DNA from 3 places in the Rhizobium sp. USDA 4016 genome. Region 3 is predicted to be linked to each of the others. Evidence: riboswitches for the same ligand, from Rfam matches in the RefSeq annotation. Region 3 holds a riboswitch; each other region holds the start of a gene.
What was found. A riboswitch is a leader RNA that binds a small molecule or an ion and turns the genes downstream of it on or off. The one in region 3 is predicted to bind thiamine pyrophosphate.
Positions count from the first base shown of each region.

Region 1: it holds a riboswitch for thiamine pyrophosphate, as region 3 does, so the genes downstream of both, ACZ9DP_RS08490 (hydroxyethylthiazole kinase) here and thiC (phosphomethylpyrimidine synthase ThiC) in region 3, are expected to answer to the same signal.
Region 2: it holds a riboswitch for thiamine pyrophosphate, as region 3 does, so the genes downstream of both, thiB (thiamine ABC transporter substrate binding subunit) here and thiC (phosphomethylpyrimidine synthase ThiC) in region 3, are expected to answer to the same signal.

Region 1 covers NZ_JBWCCY010000002.1:1,548,194-1,551,463, forward strand. The annotation lists gene ACZ9DP_RS08485 (FkbM family methyltransferase) at 547-810, shown strand; TPP riboswitch at 1,042-1,138, shown strand; partial or broken gene ACZ9DP_RS08490 (hydroxyethylthiazole kinase) at 1,187-1,282, shown strand; gene thiE (thiamine phosphate synthase) at 1,372-2,007, shown strand; gene thiD (bifunctional hydroxymethylpyrimidine kinase/phosphomethylpyrimidine kinase) at 2,004-2,804, shown strand; gene ACZ9DP_RS08505 (carbohydrate ABC transporter permease) at 2,818-3,270, opposite strand, start outside.
Region 2 covers NZ_JBWCCY010000004.1:4,195,618-4,198,887, forward strand. The annotation lists gene thiP (thiamine/thiamine pyrophosphate ABC transporter permease ThiP) at 1-308, opposite strand, end outside; gene thiB (thiamine ABC transporter substrate binding subunit) at 308-1,330, opposite strand; TPP riboswitch at 1,379-1,492, opposite strand; gene ACZ9DP_RS36495 (thiamine diphosphokinase) at 1,589-2,239, shown strand; gene ACZ9DP_RS36500 (ABC-F family ATP-binding cassette domain-containing protein) at 2,243-3,270, shown strand, end outside.
Region 3 covers NZ_JBWCCY010000002.1:1,295,104-1,298,373, reverse strand. The annotation lists gene thiC (phosphomethylpyrimidine synthase ThiC) at 1-1,807, opposite strand, end outside; TPP riboswitch at 1,900-2,011, opposite strand; gene kduD (2-dehydro-3-deoxy-D-gluconate 5-dehydrogenase KduD) at 2,075-2,830, opposite strand; gene kduI (5-dehydro-4-deoxy-D-glucuronate isomerase) at 2,836-3,270, opposite strand, start outside.

The sequences.
Region 1 (3,270 bases), 250 kb from region 3:
GAGACCGTACGATGCCGCTGCGAAGTCTGGCGAGATACCGCCCCTGCGGCGAGTTGCACTCCATGTCCTTCGCACTGGGGAACGCGTGATATTGTCGTGCGCCATCATTGGTGGCGCGATGCGCCCATAAGATTGAACCTTTATAAACATCGGGGATATTGGTTCAAAGGGAAGCACCGCGAGACGCATATCATGAAGACGCTTGCCGAGCTTGCAAAGCCCGGAGATACCGTTCGAGCTCGGCCGCCATATCGGCTATCTTTCGGTTCATTTAGCAAAGATCGTTGGCGATGACGGTACTGTTATCGTTTTCGAACCCGGGCCCAACAATTTGCCGTATCTTCAAACCAATACAGAGCGCTTTGCGAACATTAAAATCGTTGAAGCCCGCGTGTGGAGATCTCGATGGCCCCGTGGAATTTTGGATAGAAGGCATGTCGGGACAGAACAATTCATTGGACAAAAACTATAAAAATTTTGAACAAAACCGAGAAAATGCGTTCAGCGATGCGCTGATGGAATCCGTCACGGTCGAGATGATGCAGCTTGACACGTTCTTGGGAGACGGGCCTTCGTCCGGCACTGCTGAAGATAGATGTGGAGAGTGCCGAACACCATGTGCTTCTCGGTAGTTCGCACTGTCTAGCGAATATAAGACCACTTATAGTGGTGGAAGTTACCGAGAATTTTGACGATGTAGCCAGAATATATAACGAAAACGATTACGCAATACATGATCGCAGTCGCCACGAGTGGGTGTGCATTCCGGCCGAACGCGCCGGAGCGTCCCAACAAATATCGGAGCATTGAGCGTCGGGGCTCGTTCTTGTCATCGCCGTCATCGAAGCTTGCAACTCCGCCGCTTGCCGAAAAAGGAGCCGCCATAGTTCGACAAAGGAGCGGCATGAAAACGTCTTTATTCCCGCCTTTCTCCCATCAGGCTCTCGAAGGGCAGATGTTGGTAGCGGGATCTGACTTCAGGCAATCAGCCATGCTTTTTTTAGGGGTGACAGACAGAAATTTGTCTGCAATGAAGACCACGATGAGAGACAGGGGCGTCCGTTGCAAGACGGGCTGAGAAGTACCCTTCGAACCTGAACCGGATAATGCTGGCGGAGGGAGTCGCTCGGAGCCTTGCTTATTCAGTCCGGCTCCCCGCGCATTTGCCCCGCCCAGAAAGGGGCAAATGCCGATACGAACTTCACCCGGACAACTCTTCGCTGCCATGCGCGCGACGCCGCCGCTCGTGCATTGCATCACCAACTACGTCGCGATGAATATCAGGCCCGGTTCCCTTTCATGGCGCCTCCTTGACGCGCTTGCGCAGCTCGATGGAACCGCACTCGATGCTGCGGCAAGAGTAACATCGAGATGAAGCGTTTCGATCTTTCCCTTTATCTTGTCCTCGACCCGGATCTGTGCGCCGGTATCGGCATGGTCAAGACGGCGCTCGCCGCGGTTTCCGGCGGAGCAACGATCATACAGCTGCGCGACAAACATGCCGGTACGGCAAGCATGATTGAGACTGGCCGGGCGTTGAAGACCGCGCTTGCCGAAACCGGCGCCCTTTTGATCGTCAACGACGACGTTAAGGCCGCGATCGCGATCGGCGCGGATGGTCTGCATGTCGGGCAAAATGACATTGCCGCCCGCGACGCGCGCAAACAGATCGGATCATCGATGATCCTTGGACTTTCGGTGGCAACCGAGGAACTGGCCGCGGCCGTCGACCCGGCAATCGTCGACTATGCCGGTATCGGTCCTGTCTTTGCCACATCGACAAAACCGGATCACAAGCCTCCGATCGGCATCGATGGCGTGGCAAGGCGCGCGAGGGCCTGCCGCGTACCAGGGGTCGCGATCGGCGGCCCCAAGGCGACCCATGCAGAATATGTGCTTGCGGCAGGGGCAAAGGGGCTCGCGGTCGTATCTGCTATCTGTGGCACGCCGGATCCGCGGCAGGCTGCCGCGAGCATTACTGACGCAATCCGAAAGGCACGCGCATGATATGCAACGTTCTTTCCATTGCCGGCTCCGACCCTTCGGGCGGCGCGGGCGTCCAGGCCGATTTGAAAACATGTTCGGCGCGCGGCACCTATGGCATGGCCGTTTTGACGGCCTTGACGGCTCAGAATACCCAGGGCGTTTCCAGCGTGCATGCAGTTCCCGCTGACTTCGTCGCCGAGCAGATCGCCATGGTCCTCGCCGATATCCGCGTCGATGCGGTGAAGATCGGCATGATCGCCAATGCACCGATTGCCGAAGCTGTCGCCAATGCCCTTTTGCCGCACCGCGGCATACCGATCGTGCTCGATCCGGTGATGATTGCCAAAGGAGGTGCTGCCCTCCTTGATGTTGATGCCATCGACTTTCTCAAGACCCGGCTTTTGCCGCTCGCAACGCTTCTTACCCCCAATCTGCCAGAAGCCGCCGCTCTGCTCGGAGAGCCGGTCGCAGGGACCCGAGATGCAATGGAGCGGCAAGCGGAAAAGCTGCGTGCGCTTGGTCCCTCTGCCGTTCTCGTAAAGGGCGGCCATCTTGGCGGGATGCAAAGCCCTGACGTCCTGGTAAGCGAAAGCGGGATTACCTGGTTTGAAGCGCCACGCGTTCCGACGAAGAACACGCACGGCACCGGCTGCACACTTTCGAGCGCGCTTGCAGCAGAACTCGCAAAGGGCGGATCGCTCGAGGCCGCGGTCGCTACAGCCAAAGATTACCTGGCTGCCGCCGTTGCCAAAGCCGGCACGCTCAGCGTCGGTTCGGGCCACGGTCCGGTTCAGCATTTTCATCAGCTCTGGGCATGATGCACAGGGCTGCTTAGGTCTTCACGGCGCCAGCGGTCAGACCGGCGATGATATGCTTTTGGGCGACGAAGAACACGATCACCGTCGGCAGGATGGTAAGCGTGATGAAGGCGAGCACCAGCTGCCATTCGGTGCCATACTCGCCACGATAGACCATGATGCCGAGCGGCCACGGATATTTCGATTCCGAATTCAGCATGATCAGCGGCAGGATATAACTGTTCCAGCTGCCAACGAAGGAGATGATGCTGACGGTTGCAACGATCGGCCGCGCAAGCGGTAGCGAGATGTACCAGAAGAAGCGCAGATAGCCGCAACCGTCGACAAAGGCCGCTTGGAACAATTCTTCCGGGAGGTTTCGGAAATAATTCCTGAAAAGCAGGATGCTCATGCCGAGGCCGAATGCGACCTGCGGCAGCACCACGCCCCAATAGGTATCGAGAAGACCCAGATCGCGGATACGGAT
Region 2 (3,270 bases), on a different contig from region 3:
GGCAGCCCCATAGGAACCGCCATCAGGCGGATGATCCAGATGCGCCCTAGAAAATGCGGCTGGCGAGCGAGCGCGCGTGCGACCGAAATCGCGAAGACGATGGAAAGTGCGGTCGAAAGCAGCGCCTGCAGCAGCGTGAAGCGCAGCACACGCAGAATATAAGGATCGAAAAGAATGCCGACGATGGCAGCGCCGCCTCCGGCAAAAAGCAACGAGAACGCTGCAAGTCCGACAAACAACGTGACGGCGGCGAGGCTGATCGCCCCGCCGGTCAATGCACGCTGCCGTTCGGCTGCGGTCTGCAGCATCAGTTCATGCTCATCGCCGCAAGCCACTCGTCGATCCAGGCCTTGCGGCTTCTGGCGACCTCGTCGGAGCTCATCAGGAAGGTCTTGGCCGGATTGACGAGCTTGCTAAAGGCATCCGGCAGCGGCTTGGAGGTTGCGGAAACGGGCATCATCCAGTTGTTCGTCGGGATGGTATCCTGGAAGCCGGGCGTTATCATGAATTTCAGGAAGTCGCGGGCAAGATCCTTGTCCTGCGCATTCTTCAAAAGGCCCGCGACTTCGATCTGGATATAGTGGCCTTCCGAGAAGGCTGCGGCCTGGTAGCGATCGGTATTCTCAGTCACCATGTGATAGGCAGGGGATGTGGTATAAGACAGCACCATCGGCGCCTCGCCCTTGGTGAACAGGCCATAGGCCTCGGACCAGCCGGGCGTGACCGTCAGGATGCGGTTCTTGAGTTTGCCCCAGGCTTCCGGCGCCTTGTCGCCGTAAATGGATTTGACCCAGAGCAGCAGGCCGAGGCCCGGCGTCGAGGTTCGCGGATCTTCGATGACGATCTTCTGCGAAGGATCACCTTCGACCAGATCCTTCATGCTCTGAGGCGGGTCCTTGATCGTTTGCGTATCATAGATGATCGCGAAGTGACCGTAGTCGTAGGGAACGAAGACATCGTCCACGAAGCCGCCCGGCACCTTCAGCGCGCCGACATCGACGCCACTTGCGTCGAACAGGCCGGTCTCCTTGGCTTCGGTGACGAGGTTCGTGTCGATACCGAGGACGACGTCAGCCTTGGTGGAAGCTCCCTCGAGCTTCAAGCGCGAAAGCAGGGCGACGCCATCGGCGACGCTGACGAAATTGACCGTGCAGCCGCATGTCTTCTCGAAAGCGTCCTTGACCTTCGGCCCGGGTCCCCATTCGGACGTGAAACTTTCGTAAGTGTATATGGTGAGCGTCTTTTCCGCGCCGTGCGCGGCAGACAAGCCGAGCGTCGCGGCGAAAAATGCTGCGGTCAGCGAAGAGATGATCGATGTGCGGCCGGACATGGTGCGCCTCCTTCTTGAGTTTCTTTTGAAGGGGAAAAGGGCGTTGCCGAATGTCACGCGTCTAATCCCTCCGCCGGTGTTAACCGGATCAGGTTCCGCGGGTTGGCTCGATGCCTCTCAGCCGGTATCCTTGCGGACATCCAGGCACCCCGTTAGAGCGTCGGCAGATGTATCGCCATGAAGGCTTTATGACAAGGGCGAAGCGCGCTGACCGTAGCCCCTTTCCCTTGGCCCCTGCTTTGCGCTATGGGCAATGCCATGAGCCAATCCACTTTCACGATCCTGCTCGGCGGCGAACTCGCCCTGACCGAGCGCCTGCGTTCTGCCGTTTCAGGCAGCCGCTTCATCGCCGCCGACGGCGGTATGCGGCATGCAGCAGCGCTTGGCGTGGTGCCGGAGCTTTGGGTCGGGGATTTCGACTCGACGCCGCCGGATCTGGAGGACGCATTTCCGCATGTCCCGAAACAGCCCTACCCGGCCGCCAAGGCCGCAACGGATGGTGAAATCGCCGTGTCGGAGGCGATTGCGCGCGGCGCACGGCGACTTGTCCTTGCCGGTGCGCTCAGTGGCGAGCGCTCGGACCACGCGCTGCAGCTCCTGCTTTACGCCGTCAGCCTTGCCGAACAGGGTTTCGACATTCTGTTGACTTCCGGAACGGAGGAGGCCGTGCCGCTTCTCGCTGGTAAAATTGAGCTCGATTTACCGAGGAACAGCCTGTTTTCGGTGTCCGGCTTCAGCGAACTGCATGGTCTTTACATCGAGAATGCCCGGTATCCGCTCATCGATTTTCATTTGCCCTTCGGCTCCTCGCGCACCATTTCCAACGTCGCGGAAGGCAAGGTTCGTTTTACGCTCGGCAGCGGCCGGGCGATTGTCCTGGCCCGCCCTTATGATTTTTCCGGAGTCTGATTTTTGGCCCCTCCCATCCTGAAACTCGACGATATCTTCCTAAGCTTCGGCGGAACGCCTCTCTTGGCCGGCGCGGCCCTGCAGGTCGAGCCGGGCGATAAGATCTGTCTGGTCGGCCGTAACGGGTCGGGCAAATCGACCCTTCTGAAGATTGCGGCCGGCATCGTTGAAGCGCAATCGGGCGAGGTTTTCCGCCATCCATCCTCGACGGTGCGCTATTTGGAGCAGGCTCCGGATTTCGCCGGTTTCAAGACGGTGCAGGCTTATGCGGAAGCCGGTCTTGGGCCGGGCGATGATCCTTATCGCGTGAGCTACCTCCTCTCGCATCTCGGCCTTACTGGCGAAGAGGACCCGAAGAACCTCTCCGGCGGCGAAGCGCGACGCGCAGCGCTTGCCCGCGTGCTGGCGCCTGAACCGGATATTCTCCTGCTTGATGAGCCGACGAACCATCTCGACCTTCCGACCATTGAATGGCTGGAAGGCGAACTTCAGAAAAGCCGCAGCGCGCTGGTCCTGATTTCCCACGACCGCCGTTTCCTCGAAAAGGTGTCCACGGCGACCGTCTGGCTCGACCGGGGTATGTCGCGGCGGCTCGACCGTGGCTTTGCCCATTTCGAAGCCTGGCGCGATCAGGTGCTCGAGGCGGAAGAACTGGAGCAGCACAAGCTCGGCAAGGCGATCGAACGCGAGGAGCACTGGCTGCGCTATGGCGTAACCGCTCGGCGCAAGCGCAACATGCGCCGCCTCGGCGAGTTGCAGACCATGCGCTCGCAGCATCGTGGCCACAAGGGGCCGCAGGGGACCGTGCAGGCTGCGGTGTCCGATGCGCAGGAATCCGGCAAGCTGGTGATCGAAGCGGAAAAGATCACCAAGACTTTCGATGACCGTCAAATTGTTGAGCCGTTCTCAATCCGCGTCCATCGCGGCGATTGCATCGGTCTGGTCGGACCAAACGGCGCGGGCAAGACGACGATTCTGAAGATGCTGACGGGACAGCTTTCGCCGGACAGTGGCACGGTGAAGCTCGGGAC
Region 3 (3,270 bases):
GCGCTTCGACCGGAACGTAGAGATCGCCGCCCTCGCGGAATTTTGCCGCCATCGCATCCAAGCCCTCCTTCTGCGCCTCGGCGCGAATGTCGTGCGAAATTCGCATGGAGCAGAATTTCGGGCCGCACATCGAGCAGAAATGCGCGACCTTGTGCGCCTCTTTCGGCAGCGTTTCGTCATGGAAGCTGCGGGCTGTTTCCGGGTCCAGGGAGAGATTGAACTGATCCTCCCAGCGGAACTCGAAGCGGGCGCGTGACAGTGCATCGTCGCGAAGACGCGCGGCCGGATGTCCCTTGGCGAGGTCGGCGGCATGCGCTGCGATTTTGTAGGTGATGACCCCGATCTTGACATCATTCCGATCGGGCAACCCAAGATGCTCCTTTGGCGTGACATAGCAAAGCATGGCCGTCCCGAACCAACCGATCATCGCAGCCCCTATGCCTGAGGTAATGTGGTCGTAGCCGGGTGCGATATCCGTCGTCAGAGGGCCGAGCGTGTAGAAGGGCGCCTCGCCGCAGACGGCAAGCTGCTTGTCCATGTTTTCCTTGATCTTGTGCATCGGAACATGGCCTGGCCCTTCGATCATCACCTGGCAGTCCTTCGCCCAGGCAATCTTCGTCAGTTCGCCAAGGGTTTCGAGCTCGGCGAACTGCGCTGCGTCATTGGCATCGGCAATCGAGCCCGGCCGCAGGCCGTCGCCGAGCGAGAAGGAGACGTCATAGGCGCGGCAGATATCGCAGATCTCCTCGAAATGCTCGTAAAGAAAGCTCTCACGGTGGTGATGCAGACACCACTTCGCCATGATCGAGCCGCCGCGCGAGACGATTCCGGTCACCCGGTTGACGGTCAGCGGGATATAGTGGAGCCGCACGCCGGCATGAATGGTGAAATAGTCGACACCCTGTTCCGCCTGTTCGATCAGCGTGTCACGATAAACCTCCCATGTCAGGTTCTCGGCAATGCCTTCGACCTTTTCCAGCGCCTGGTAGAGCGGCACGGTGCCGATCGGCAATGGCGAATTGCGGATGATCCATTCGCGGATATTGTGGATGTTGCGGCCGGTCGAAAGGTCCATGACCGTATCGGCACCCCAGCGCGCCGCCCAAACCATCTTTTCGACCTCTTCGGCCATCGACGAGGTGACGGCGGAATTGCCGATATTGGCGTTGATCTTCACCAGGAAGTTGCGGCCGATGATCATCGGTTCGGCCTCGGGATGATTGATGTTGGCGGGGATGATCGCGCGGCCTGAGGCCACTTCCTGCCGGACGAATTCAGGTGTGACATAGTCGGGGATATGGGCACCGAAGCTTTCGCCGTCGCGAACCATGGCCTCGCCTTGTGCCTTTCGGCCGAGATTTTCGCGGATGGCGATGAATTCCATTTCCGGCGTGATGATGCCGGCACGCGCATAGGCAAGCTGGGTGACGGCCCTGCCGTTCTTGGCCCGCAGCGGCTGGCGCTGGCCGGGAAATTCGGGCGTCAGCCGCTCACCGCTGGCAAAACCATTGTCTTCCGGGCGCACGTGGCGACCCTGATAGGCCTCGACGTCGCCGCGGGCCAGCACCCAGTCGCGCCGAAGCTGAGGCAAGCCCTCTTCGATGCGAATATCGGCCCCCTCGACCGTATAGGGGCCAGACGAATCATAGACCGCGACTGGCGGCTCGCCTGCGGTCGGATGAACGCTGATCTCGCGCATAGGCACGCGAATTCCGGGATGGATATCTCCCGCAACGTAAACTTTGCGGGATGCCGGCAAAGGGCCGGTGGTAACGGTCGGGGTAATGGTCTTTGCGGCAATATTCATGGTTTGAGGCTCCAAGTTGTGATTGGAGACCCAGTCCTCAGCCGGAATGATGGAAAGACGCCGGCATGGATTCCACGCGTGAATTCCAAGCCTTTCGAGCGCTCGCACCGTCCCTACGCCAGTATGAACTGGATCAGGTTCAACGGGTCACTGCGCGCGACAGCAGTATCTCAGCCCCTTGCCGGGACCCCCCTGGTGAATGTTCAAAGGTTAAGGTCGGGTGTCGCCGGTGTCAAGACGAGCGGCTCAGTTCACCCTCCTTTGCAGTCAGCGAGCCAGCCACCCGCCGTCGACCGGCAAGACGGTGCCGTGGACGTAGTCGGACGCCGATGAGGCGAGAAACACCGCCGCACCGCCGAGTTCGGCGGGCACTCCCCACCGCCCTGCCGGGATGCGTGCCAGAATGGCGGTACTGCGGTCCGGATCTTCGCGGAGCGCCGTCGTGTTGTTGGTGACAAAGTAGCCGGGCGCGATGGCGTTGACGTTGACGCCTTTGCCTGCCCATTCGCAGGCAAGCAGCCTCGTGACGCCGGCAAGGCCGCTCTTCGAGGCCGTGTAGGACGGAATCCGGATGCCGCCTTGGAAGGACAGCAGCGAGGCGATGTTGATAATCTTGCCCCTGCCCTTTTCGATCATGTGGCGGCCAGCGGCCTGAGATAGGAAGAAGGCCGTTTTGAGATTGGTGTCGATGACGGCGTCCCAGTCTTCCTCGGTGAAGTCGATCGCATCGGCGCGGCGAATGATACCGGCATTGTTGACGAGGATGTCGAGTGCACCGAAGGCCGAGAGCGTTTCGGCGACGATACGCTTTACCGGCGCGATCGTGCCAAGATCGGCCTTGATGGCATGGAAGCGTGCCCCAGCCTCCGTGACCATCGCCTCGGTTTCATCCATAGACGAGCGGCCGACGGCGGCAATCGAGGCACCTGCTTCCGCAAGCGCCATCGCAATGCCCTGCCCTATGCCAGTATTGGCGCCCGTGACAATGGCCACGCTGCCGGAAAGATCAAATGGATTTGCCATTGGACTTACCTTAAATCTGCGATCGCGATCTGATCCATGTCGGTGAAGCTCTTGTTGTCACCGGCCATCGCCCAGATGAAGCTGTAATTCTTGGTGCCAGCACCCGAATGGATCGACCACGGAGGCGAGATGATCGCCTGCTCGTTTGCGACCAGCATGTGCCGGGTCTCCTGCGGTTCGCCCATGAAATGGAAGACGCGCTGATCGGTATCGAGATCGAAGTATAGGTAGGCTTCCATGCGCCGGTCATGGATGTGGCTCGGCATGGTGTTCCAGATGCTGCCCGGCTCCAGCATCGTCAGTCCCATGGTGAGCTGGCAGGACTGGCAGACCTCGGGATGGATGAACTGGAAGATTGATCGCTTGTTGGCAGTTGCCGCTTCGCCAAACGTTAGATGCCGAGCCTGTTCGCGCGTCAAGAGCACCGTGGGATGCGGTTG